DNA from 2 places in the Bacillus sp. z14 (2026) genome. Region 1 is predicted to be linked to the other one. Evidence: riboswitches for the same ligand, from Rfam matches in the RefSeq annotation. Region 1 holds a riboswitch; the other holds the start of a gene.
The links. Region 1 has a riboswitch for S-adenosylmethionine ahead of AC4G3O_RS06280 (methionine ABC transporter ATP-binding protein). Riboswitches for the same ligand answer to the same signal wherever they lie in the genome.
Positions count from the first base shown of each region.

Region 2: it holds a riboswitch for S-adenosylmethionine, as region 1 does, so the genes downstream of both, AC4G3O_RS11610 (methionine ABC transporter ATP-binding protein) here and AC4G3O_RS06280 (methionine ABC transporter ATP-binding protein) in region 1, are expected to answer to the same signal.

Region 1 covers NZ_JBZFQK010000002.1:66,135-72,477, forward strand. Annotated here, with positions in the region: gene hpaB (4-hydroxyphenylacetate 3-monooxygenase, oxygenase component) at 1-69, shown strand, start outside; gene AC4G3O_RS06255 (hypothetical protein) at 306-551, shown strand; gene AC4G3O_RS06260 (cysteine hydrolase family protein) at 673-1,203, shown strand; gene AC4G3O_RS06265 (hypothetical protein) at 1,426-1,746, shown strand; gene AC4G3O_RS06270 (WapI family immunity protein) at 2,565-2,996, shown strand; gene AC4G3O_RS06275 (pyridoxal phosphate-dependent aminotransferase) at 3,343-4,509, opposite strand; SAM riboswitch class I at 5,005-5,111, shown strand; gene AC4G3O_RS06280 (methionine ABC transporter ATP-binding protein) at 5,192-6,205, shown strand; gene AC4G3O_RS06285 (methionine ABC transporter permease) at 6,195-6,343, shown strand, end outside.
Region 2 covers NZ_JBZFQK010000003.1:104,497-110,839, forward strand. Annotated here, with positions in the region: gene AC4G3O_RS11580 (cysteine desulfurase) at 1-21, opposite strand, end outside; gene sufD (Fe-S cluster assembly protein SufD) at 21-1,325, opposite strand; gene sufC (Fe-S cluster assembly ATPase SufC) at 1,343-2,128, opposite strand; gene AC4G3O_RS11595 (YuzK family famiily protein) at 2,488-2,640, opposite strand; gene AC4G3O_RS11600 (MetQ/NlpA family ABC transporter substrate-binding protein) at 2,923-3,756, opposite strand; gene AC4G3O_RS11605 (methionine ABC transporter permease) at 3,770-4,438, opposite strand; gene AC4G3O_RS11610 (methionine ABC transporter ATP-binding protein) at 4,435-5,466, opposite strand; SAM riboswitch class I at 5,580-5,691, opposite strand; gene AC4G3O_RS11615 (O-acetylhomoserine aminocarboxypropyltransferase/cysteine synthase family protein) at 5,785-6,343, opposite strand, start outside.

The sequences.
Region 1 (6,343 bases):
GGGCTCTATATGAGTTACCCAAAAGAAAACTATGTTAAATTAATTGATCAATTTTTAGATGAATACTAAGAGGGAGGACAGTTATCGAAAAAACGATAGCTGTCTTTATTTTTGGCTGTTATCGTATAGATTGTTGTTCCTGTATATAAAGGAGTAAATATCCATTTCGTGGTACCATTAAATAAAGATAGCCACTTGGGATAGCTTTATCTATTAAGGGAGATTAGCGGAAGAACGAATCTCAGTAATAATAGAGAAATATTTTTTAGAGGGAAATGCAATGTTTCTTAGAAAGAAGAAATTTTTTGTTTGCTCGGGTATGTGGTTATGATCATTTACCGGGACCTTTATTTGAAAAAGATATTCCTGATGTAAGCCTTATTTGTGCTTGCTGTGGATTTCAACCAGGGTACGACGATGAAGAGTTGGGATATACATTTGAAAGTTATCGAGAAGAGTGGATAGAAAAGGGAGCTAAATGGTTTCAGGAGAAAGAGAAACCAAAGCAATGGGAGCTCAAGAAACAGCTGAAAAATATTGATATCAAATAGAGTTTAAGGTCGAGTCTGTAAATTTGCATTCTTTATTCTTTATAGAACAGGTGAAGATTAGCGGATGAAGGCAATGAAAAACAAAAGTAGAATCTATTCAAAGAAACATTGGGGGAGAATAATGAAAAAAGCACTATTGGTTATAGACGTTCAGAATGGAATGTTTCAAGAAGGGAACGTTGTGTATAAAGGAGATGTCCTGCTAAAAAAATTAAAAGGACTGATTGATCAGGCACGCTCTTCTAAGATACCGATTTTCTATATACAGCATAATGCATCTGCTGGACACCTATTAGAATATAGAACAAAAGGTTGGGAGATTCATCCTAAAATTAATCCAAATAATCAAGATATCATTATTCAAAAAACTACCCCTGATTCATTTTTTAATACTACTTTAGATGATGAACTGAAAAGACAAGGGATTGAACATTTAATACTTGCCGGAATTCAAACAGAAGCCTGTGTTGATACAACTTGCAGAAGAGCTTTTAGTATGGGATATAAAGTCACTTTAGCTTCAGATACACACAGCACTTGGGATTCAGAAGACCTTACTGCCCAACAAATTATAAACCATCATAACGGTGTATTACGCTGGTTTGCTGATGTTTACTCAAGTCAAGACATTACATTTAATAGTGCATTGTAAACTTTCAAGTCTACATTAATCCATACATGGAATAAATTGATGATTAACTTGTAGAAAAAGACTGATTTTTAATAACATTTAGTAATTGGTTGAATGACTTGCAATTCGATTAGGAACTAAATTAGTTATTATCTTAATATTATAGTAGGTATTGTAAATTATCTGTTTTTAATTAATAATTAGAGTATAATTTGTAACGACTTTTTATCGGAAGGGAACCAAATGAAAGTGAGCATTAAAGAGGAATATGAGAAGCTAGATGTTTCCATGGGACAGATAAAGTATGCAAAGAGAATACAAAAATTGTTATGCGAAAGATTGGATATGGAATTGCCAAGCGAGTATGAGCTATCTGAAATTGTGGTGGAACAGGCTTTGTTTACTTATATAGATATATTAGAAAAATATTATCGCTTGGATGGAAAACCGTGGGAAGAGTTTTATGCAATATATCATGGAGTAACTAATGTTCCTAGACAATTAGAGGACTTTAAAGAACAGAAAAAAGGGACTTTGCAACTTTTAAGAAAAAGGGAGAGCTAATCCTCAGCTGAAGTAAAACTTTGAGGAAAAAGAAGCACTTAGCTAATGCTAACTCTCTTTGTGAAAGAATAAACTGAAACTATCGGGAGTACCCGCTCCAATATCAGAGCTGTGATGTAGTGACCCCAATAAGTTAGAAATCTGACTTTTGGGGTGTAATACTGATCAGCTCTTTTTTTGCTATGCAGCTAGGGGCAGTATATTTCAATGGAGTATGGATATTTATGTTAAAGTGAACATGTAGGGAGGAGAGATAGTTGGTTTATTTCGCAAAGACTCAAAGAGTAGCATTATGGTATATAATGCTATTAATGATATTGACAATTTCAATAAATGACTTTTTCGATTGGTTATTATACTTCCAAATGATATTTTCTTTAGTTATTCTTGTTTTATTATGTATCAGATATAAATTTGTGATAAATAATGACTATTTGACGTATCAAATATTGTTTTTTAAATGGCCTTTATATAAAACAAGTATATTTCCCCATCAAATAAAACAGATTAAATTTAAACGAGTCAATTGGTATACCAAAGGTGCTTTTATGCAAGTTAAAAAAGGACTTACCATCCGAATTGTAAATTTCAATCCCAACGACGTTTTCAAAGAATTAGTTGATTTTGCTAACAAACATGGTATTCCATATTCTAAAACGAAAGATTATATAATTATAGAAAAATAGTCTTATTCCCTAACGAGGGTATTACTTTCATATCAAGGGCTGGTTGATCAGCTCTTTTTTGCTATTCGGTTAAAGGAACAGATTAGTACAAGATGACCAAAGCTAATAAGTTATAAAATATGAGGTGGTAAAATGAAATTCCATCTATTGGGAGAAAAAGCTAAAGTAGAAATAGATATCATAGCTCGTGAATATCCGAATAGCTTTGATTATTGGGATGGAAACTGGGTTATTTCAAACGTGAAAGTTGAAATCCCTGGATATTATGTTGATTTTATTGCTAGTTTAAGAACTGATGACATTAGGGATTTTTTAAATGATTTGAAGTTAATGAATAAGGATTTATCGGGTAAAGCTATATTGAAAAATTTAGATAGCTTTATTTATTTTGAATGTGAAATGGATAAGTTGGGGCATATAGAATGGTCTGGAGAGACTTGTTATCCGACAGGAAGTGGTGCTGTATTATCCTTTGAATTTGTATCAAATCAATCATATTTAGATGATTTGATTAAAGAATTAGAGAATATAATCTCTCTATATCCAGTTATAAGTAAACCGTAGCTATTGTTTTAACAGGTCAATAGCAGAAAATCAAGGCTGTCATGTTGACGGTCTTTTTTTATGCTCCCCATTAGGTAAGACAGTTTGAAAAATCTGGCTTACCTAATGGGGAGTTTTTCTGTGCTCAAAAAAAAGAACGCTGTATTGATCACATGGGGCGATTCATTTTGGGGCACAGTAAAATAGAATAGTATTATTAAAAAAACGAATTTTAAAAGAGGCGTTAATAGCATCTGTAACAACGTTATCAATAGAGATTGAGCGGCAGAACCCCTTAGAATTCAGGGTTCTGCTTTTATTATATTCATTGTTTACTAGACAGGGAGCAGTTCAATACCGCAGTTGTTTAAGTGAATATTCCTAGCTTTCCAATACGTTCAATAGCTTCTATTAGCCGGTCTTCGTCTACTAATAAGCCGACACGAATGTAGCCTTCTCCGTATTCACCAAAGCCTTTTCCTGCTGCAACGGCTACATCTGCTTTTTCAAGCAAATAATCAGCAAAGCTCTCGCTCTTGAAACCGGCAGGGACAGGAAGCCAAGCAAAGAATGAACCAGTTGGGGCTTCGACTTTCCAGCCGATTTTATTGCAAGCGCCAATGAGGGAATTTCGTCGTCGTTCATAGCGTTCGATAAGCTCTTCTACGCAGGATTGCTCCCCTGTCAAGGCTGCGATTGCCGCTTTTTGTACAGCAGGGAAGAGGCTGACGTAAAGATGATCTTGAATGAGATTGAGTGCTTCGATGATAGCTGGGTTTCCGATAGCAAAGCCAACACGCCAGCCTGCCATATTGTAAGTTTTCGAGAGTGTGTACATTTCAATGCCGACTTCTTTTGCACCCTCCGTTTCAAGAAAACTGATAGGTTTTTGTCCATCAAAGCCAATAGCTCCATAGGCAAAATCATGAAGTACGGTAATGTTATTTTCTTTTGCAAATGATACTGTTTTTTCAAAAAAAGCATGATCTGCGGTAGCTCCGGTAGGATTATTTGGGTAGTTTAAATACATTAGCTTTGCATGGGTCCTTTGTTCTAAAGGGATGCTTTCATAATCCGGCAAAAATTGATTATCTTTTGTTAGTGGAAAAGTTTCATAGTTTACGTTTGCTAATACAGCTCCAGATAAATAGTCGGGATAGCCTGGGTCTGGCAAGAGCATTAGCTCTCTATCGTTGAGCAAGCACATTGGTAGCTCAACTAGTCCGGCCTTCGTTCCAAAAAGGATGGCAACTTCAGTTTTAGGGTCAACCTCGACGCCATATTGCTTGTGATAAAATTGTGCTGCCGCTTCTTTCAACTCTTCCAAACCCCGAAATGGAGAATATTTATGAGTTTGTGCATCTTCAGCCGCCACTTGCAGGGCTTTGACGATATGCGCAGGAGTAGGTTGATCAGGATTTCCTTGTCCGAGATTAATAATGTCTCTGCCTTCAGCTATAGCGCTGTTAACTTTTAGGACAAGTGTTGCAAAAAATTGGACTGGCAGTTTTTTTAAGCGTTCTGAATATGTCATATAATTCACCTTTACGAAGAGAATATAGTTTTGAATATTTAAATAATAGATAAAATTCTATAACCTTTATTTAGAAATGTCTATAGTGAGCTGAAAGAATTTGAATATAGCGGTAGTAAATGGTTATTAGATTTGCTGAGTCATAGATTATAGGGGAACGTTTGATGAAGTGGGTGTGGTAGCTTTTTCAGAAATGATTGTTTTTCGGAAAATGTGAAATGTGGAGACTATACATTAAATGAGCTTGTTTGGCAGATGAAAATAGTGAGCGATGAAAGTGTTATTCAGTAAGCTTGCGAAAATGTAGAGTTTTACATTATCGTCAGTTCAGCCCTACGAAGAAGAATGGGGAGTTTTTTAATCCGATGTATGTGGATTGGAATATTTTATTGAAATTGCAATGATGAAAGCGGTTCAACAGTTTACGTCAAAAAGGTTTTTGTTGACAGACTATTCTGAAGTCTGTAATATCATAAACAAATCAAATAAAGCTATAGCTTATCGAGAGCGACCGAGGGACTAGGCCCTATGACGTCCGGCAACCCCCTTAATAGGGAAGGTGCCAATTCCTGCAGAATGTATTACATTCTGAAAGATAAGTCGAGATAGATGTATTTCGATGCCCCTTTCAGATGAGAGGGGCATTTTGTTTCAAAAAATGTGTAGAGATAGAGGTTGGCATATGATAAAAATTCAGAATATTAATAAGATTTACAAAACTAAAAGCGGTATAGTAAATGGAGTTGACAACGTTTCCTTAACAATTAAAAAAGGCGAGATATTCGGGATTGTCGGGTACTCAGGAGCAGGTAAAAGCTCGCTGCTACGCTGTATTAATTTGTTGGAGCGTCCAACATCGGGAAATATCACAGTTGATGGAATTGATCTGGCTAAGTTGAGAAGCAAGCAATTGCGTCATGCACGCTTAAAAATCGGGATGATTTTTCAGCACTTTTATCTTATTAGCCAGAAAACAGTTTTTGAAAATATAGCTTTTTCTTTAAAGGCAGCAAAAGTGCCGCAGACTCAAATACAAGACCGAGTAGAAGAACTGTTGAAAATGGTCGGATTAGCTGAAAAGCGTGAAGTGTATCCTTCGCAGCTAAGTGGGGGACAGAAGCAGCGTGTAGCGATTGCAAGGGCGTTGGCGAATAACCCGACAGTACTCCTTTGTGATGAGGCGACCTCAGCACTAGATCCGACGACAACGAAATCAATATTGAATTTGTTGAAAAAAATCAATAAGGAGCTCAATATTACGATTGTGTTGATTACACATGAGATGAATGTAGTAAAGGAAATTTGTAATCGAATGGCGATTATGCAGGATGGCAAGGTCATTGAGGAAGGCTCGGTGTATGATATTTTTGCTAAACCCCATGCCGATCTTACGAAGGAATTCATTAACAGTGTTGTTTCGTTCGATATACCTGACGCTATTTACCAAAGTTGCAAGGGTCCGATTGTCAAGGTGACGTTTAGGGGAACGGTTGCCGGTGAGGGAGTCATATCGGATACGCTTCAGCAATTTAATGTAAAAGGCAATTTTCTTCATGGCTCAATTGAATATATTCAGGAATTGCCTTTAGGTATTTTTATCATGGAGCTTCGCGGACAGAAGGAAGAGATTAATAAAGCGATATCTTATATAGAAAGTCGAGAGGCAGAAGTGGAGGTGTTCCAACATGGGCTTTGATTTCAACCACTTTATAGAGCTTATTCCTGAAATTAACACAGCATTTTTGCAGACGATTTACATGATTTCCATTTCTTTAGCTGTCGCAATCGTGATTGGTTTACCAGTTGGAATTCTATTATATGTGACAGAAAAGGG
Region 2 (6,343 bases), on a different contig from region 1:
TTTAATATTCGTTGGAATCATTATTTAACTTTCCTTTCAATTACCTCAGTCAACTGCTTTTTAACAGCTTCAACAGGTAATTGATTTACTACTGGGGCAAGGAACCCATGGATAATTAAACGTTCTGCTTCTGTTTTACTGATCCCTCTGCTCATTAAATAATAAAGCTGAATTGGATCCACACGGCCTACAGAAGCTGCGTGTCCAGCTGTTACATCATCTTCATCAATTAACAGAATAGGGTTTGCATCCCCACGTGCTTTCGGACTAAGCATTAATACTCTGGATTCCTGTACAGCATCAGCTTTAGTGGCACCATGTTCAATCTTACCGATACCATTAAAAATGGAGGATGCTTCATCCTTCATAACACCGTGCTTCAGGATATATCCATTTGAGTTTTTACCAAAATGAACAACTTTAGTTGTAAAGTTTTGAGTTTGTTTACCAGTACCAACCACTACTGTTTTAGTATCACCATATGAACCATTACCATGTAGGTTTGTAATATTCTCTGAAATAGTATTACCATCGTTCATTAAGCCCAATGCCCATTCCACTCGTCCATCATTTCCTACATATGCATTACGGTTTACATAGGTTTTCATATCTTTAGATAATGTATCAACTGCACCATATTTAACGACCGCATTGTTGCCGACGATAACCTCAGAAATGATATTTCCAATAGTCTCTTTGCCGTCAACCAATGAAATATAGTTTTCAACGTACGTTACGGAGCTGCACTCTTCAGCAACAACAAGTACGTGATTATATAATTCAGTCTCAGCATTATCAATCATGAAGATAGCCTGGATGGGTTCTTCAATAACCACGTTGCGTGGGATATAAAGAAAAGCTCCACCATTAAAGAGTGCTGCATGTAAAGCTGTAAGCTTATTCGTTTTTACAGGAACACTTGTAGTCATGAAGTATTTTTGCAAAAGTTCAGGATGTTCTTTAGCAGCAGTCCTGATATCTGTAAAAATAACACCTTTATCTTTAAGTTCCTGAGATACTGTCAAATAAGCAGCTGTATTGTTTCGTTGTACATACAAACTTCTGTTCTCATCAGGATTGATCAGCTTTTTCACGTCTTCAGCAAGTTCATCAATAGATGTAAATGTCTCGCTTGTAACGGAGTTCACTTTCATATCCTCTAATTGCCATTTATCAATCTTCGTTTTATCAGGTCTCGGCATAGGTAGCTCAGCTGAGGCAGAAAGGGCGTCTAAACGGAAGCTTTCAAGCCAGGCAGGCTCACTATGTGCTTTTGAAAAAGATGATACAACATCTTTTTCGAGTAATGTAGTTTCGATTGTCATAACGATCCTCCTATTGCTTATGCTTCAATTCCTACTGTTTCGTCTTCAATACCTAATTCTTTTTTAATCCAGTCATATCCTTCTGCTTCTAAGCGTTGCGCTAGTTCTGCTCCACCGGATTTCACGATTTTACCTTGCATCATTACGTGAACATAATCTGGAGTAATGTAGTTCAATAAGCGTTGATAGTGAGTAATCATTAGGCAGCCAAAATCTTCGTTTCTCATTTGGTTGATTCCTTTGGAAACAACTTTCAGCGCATCAATATCTAAACCGGAGTCGATTTCATCAAGAATCGCAATGGCTGGTTGCAGCATTAATAATTGAAGGATTTCATTACGTTTCTTTTCACCGCCGGAAAAGCCTTCATTTAAATAACGTTGAGCCATATCTTGATCCATTTCTAATAGATCCATTTTTTTATCCATTTCTTTAATGAATTTCATTAAGGAAATTTCGTCTCCTTCTTCACGTTTACTGTTAATAGCAGAACGCATGAAGTCGGCATTAGTAACCCCAGTAATTTCACTTGGGTATTGCATTGCTAAAAATAGACCGGCACGAGCACGTTCGTCAACTTCCATTTCAAGAACATCTTCACCGTCCATTGTGATGGAACCACTTGTTACTTCATATTTTGGGTGACCCATGATAGCAGATGACAATGTAGATTTTCCTGTACCATTTGGCCCCATAATTGCATGGATTTCTCCACCTTTAACTTCAAGGTTTACCCCTTTAAGAATCTCTTTACCTTCTATTGAAACATGTAAATCTTTAATTGTAAGAACTGAACCAGCCATTCTTATACCTCCAATATATAGTCATCTAAAGTTTTAGATTATTTCTATTCTCAATTTATTCTCATTACAATCTTATAACAAATCAAATCTAGATTCAACTTTTTGAAACGAGAAAATTACATAAAATGGACATAATATTTTAACATAATACTTAGCTTTACTGACATTATAATGTTAATTTTCACGAAAGAAAAGAACCAGCATGATCTTTACCAACCACCCTGATTTTAAAGACGGCAGTAACATTTTTGCACTAATTGAAAACATAAAAACAGGTAGAAGGAGAAATTGATTTTTCTTCCGCTACCTGTTTTTATGATTATCACTTTTAGAATTATTCACTTTATCACTTGATTCATTTACCCATGTACTCTTCTATTCACATCATTTAAGATTTGATTACTCTTCATATAACTACGTTCACGCTTCTCTTCTACTTTCATACGCACTTCAAGATTCTGACTGTAAACTTCATAGCCAACTCCATGTGCCTGCCTCATCGCTTTTTCCATTTCATCTGTTACTCTAAGCTGTAACTGATTGTCAAAGATAATGAATCATTCCTTTCCATTTATTATAATAAGGGTATCACTTTGCAGAAGAACCCTCAAAGTCTATATACCACACTGAGCACATCTTAAAAGTGATATTGCGTATTTCTTCTAGGAAATCCTTGATTATCCTGAAAAATAATACCAGAGAAGAAAATAATTCATTGGAAAAGCATCTTATAATACACCTATTATATGATAAAAAAGGTGCAGCTAAATGAATAGCTGCACCTTTTTTGTCTATTATTTATTTGATGGGATAACGGACCCTTTGTAGTTTTCATTAATGAAATCCTGGATATCTTTAGAATGAAGAACTTCAACCAATGTTTTAATTTCTTCCTTATTCTTATCCTCAGATCTAACAGCAATAATGTTTACGTATGGATTATTATCAGCACTTTCCAATGCAATCGCATCCTCAGCTGGTACAAGATCCGCTTCAATGGCATAGTTGGAATTAATCAGTACTGCATCGCCTTCATCATTATTGTAAACCTGCGTAAGCATAGGTGCTTCAATATCCGTTTTAAACTTTAAATTCTTCGGATTTTCCGCAATATCATCCACAGTTGCTTTAGTTTTATCAATGCCTTCTTTTAGCTTTATTAAGCCTTCTGTTTCTAGCATAGATAACATACGTCCATGATCAGCTACTGAGCTGCTCATAATGATGCTTGCGCCTTTTGGTAGGTCATCCAGGCTGTCGTATTTTTTAGAATAAACACCAATCGGTTCAATATGGATTCCGCCTGCATTGGCGAAATCATACCCATTATCCTTCACTTGACTCTCAAAATAAGGGATGTGTTGGAAATAGTTAGCGTCAATTGAGCCATCTTCCAATGCTTTATTCGGCATTACATAGTCTGTAAATACTTCAACTTCAAGTTTAATACCTTTTTCTTCAAGAAGAGTTGCTGCTTCTTCCAATATTTCTGCATGTGGAACATTTGATGCGCCAATTTTAATCGTTTTTAGTTCTTTGTCCCCGGAATTGGATTCATCTCCTGATCCACCGCAGGCTGCCAATAATAGGGTTAATCCTAAAACAAGTATGAACGATAACTTTTTCACTTTGGTTTCCTCCCTAGCGCTTATCTAATTTTCTTGTTATAAAATCTCCAATAAATTGGAGAATAAACACAATAATCAATACTAAAATAGTAGCAACAATCGTGACATCTGTCTGTCCGCGGCTAAACCCTTCCAAATAGGCAAGGTTTCCAAGTCCGCCCGCACCAATCATACCTGCCATCGCTGTATAACCTACAAGCGCAATTGCCGTAACTGTGATACCAGAAACAAGTGCAGGCAGAGATTCAGGAATTAGCACCTTCCATATGATTGTAAAGGAAGTGGCCCCCATCGATCTTGCTGCTTCGATTACACCTTTATCAATTTCACGCAATCCAATCTCAACCATTCGCGCATAGAATGGAGCAGCACCTATAATTAAAGCTGGCAAAGCCGCATTGACACCGATAATACTTCCTACTAATGCCTTTGTGAAAGGAATTAACAACACGATTAGAATAATGAATGGAATGGAACGGAATATGTTAACGAAAGCACCTACAATTCCGTAAATCACTTTGTTTTCCCACATATTCCCCTTTGAGGTCAAGAATAATAGCAGACCCAATATAATTCCAAGGAAAAAAGTTGCGATTAATGAGACACCTGTCATATACAAGGTTTCCCATGTCTTTTCATAAATTCGTTCCCAAACTACATTTGGTAATAATGTTTCCATCATTCTGAAATCACCTCCACACCAATTTCCTGATTGTGGAGATAGTCAATCGCTTTCGCCACTTCAGCAGCATCACCGTCTACATGAATAAATAACGTTCCATAGGACCCGTGCTGAGTCTGCGAAATTTTACCCTGTAATATGTTTACATTGATTTTGTAAGAGCGGATAACCTCTGATAAAACAGGGGTTTCAGCTGATTCGCCAATAAAGGATAATTGTACAACTTTCCCCGTCGGATATTCAGCAAGCAAATGCTCAATCGTCTCTTTCGTTTCTTCTGGCTCAGTCACTTGCTGTACAAATCGTTTAGTAATCGGAGCATTTGGTTTTTTAAATACATCAAGTACTTTTCCGCTCTCGACCACTTTCCCCATCTCCATCACAGCAACGCGATGACAGATTTTACGAATAACATGCATTTCATGTGTAATTAATACGATTGTCAAGCCAAGTCTTTTATTTATATCAACGAGCAAATCCAAAATATCGTCTGTAGTCTGAGGATCAAGTGCTGATGTCGCCTCGTCACAAAGAAGAACCTGTGGATTGTTCGCTAATGCGCGCGCTATACCGACCCGCTGCTTCTGACCGCCGCTCAACTGAGATGGATAAGCATTTTCACGGCCATCTAATCCTACCAGACTTACAAGTTCCTTCACTCTTTCTTTACGTACCTTGCTTGGTACGCCCGCAATTTCTAAAGGAAACTCTATATTTTCGCTGACTGTCCTTGACCAGAGGAGATTAAAGTGTTGAAAAATCATACTTATTTCCATTCTGGCTTTTCTTAATTCAGCGCCTTTTATAGCAGCCATATCTTTGCCTGCCACCAAGACACTGCCTTCTGTTGGCTTCTCTAAACCGTTCAGCATTCTAATGAGGGTACTTTTTCCCGCACCGCTGTACCCAATAATTCCAAAGATCTCGCCTTTTTCAATAGATAATGAGACTTGATCCACTGCTTTGACAGCTGATGAACGTTTAAATGTTCCTGAGAAGGTCTTCGATACATCACGTAATGTAATCATGAAAAGTTCACCTGCTCTTTCTATCAACCTATAATTAAAGAATAACTTCAGTTAAACAAAAATGCCTTTCTGCGGAGGCAGAAAGGCATGATTTATTTATAACATGTTCCTTTCTCTCATCTCCCAGGATTTATTATCCTGTGTGAATTGGCACCTTTTCAATCATAAATGATTGCCGGTTGCCGGGCGTCAAAGGGCACTTCCCTCGGCCTCTCTTGATAAGAGTACTAAACTATTCAATTAAATCTAACTGTCTGCTATCCTATCATGTTGAAGAAAGAACTGTCAACACCAAAGTCTGCATAGCATGTTCAATATTTATTTCACAACCACCTCAGTGGAAGCTATACCTGTTGCTTTTTCAATCGCAAGCTCCAATTCTTCAATTAGATCTTCTGCATGTTCAATTCCAACAGACAGTCTGATTAAATCCTCCTGTACACCTGATGCTTTTAATCCCTCTTCACTTAGTTGCTGATGAGTCGTGCTTGCCGGATGGATAATTAGGCTCTTTGCATCTCCCACATTGGCCACATGGGACCACAGTTCAACGGAATCAATCAGTTTTTTACCTGCCTCACGTCCACCCTTTATTCCAAAAACAACGACTGCTCCAGCACCTTTGGGTAAATATTTCTTCGTTTTTTCGTAATCAGGGTGATCTGAATCTCCTGGATACAAGACCCACGATACAGCCGGATGCTGTTTTAAATAGTCAACTATTAATCTCGTATTGGCTACATGCTCCTTCATCCTCACATGCAGAGTTTCCAATCCGAGAATAAATTGAAAGGCATTGTACGGGCTTAAGGAAGGACCTAAATCTCTCAACAGCTGAACTCTGGCCTTCACAATAAATGCTGCTGCACCAATTGCT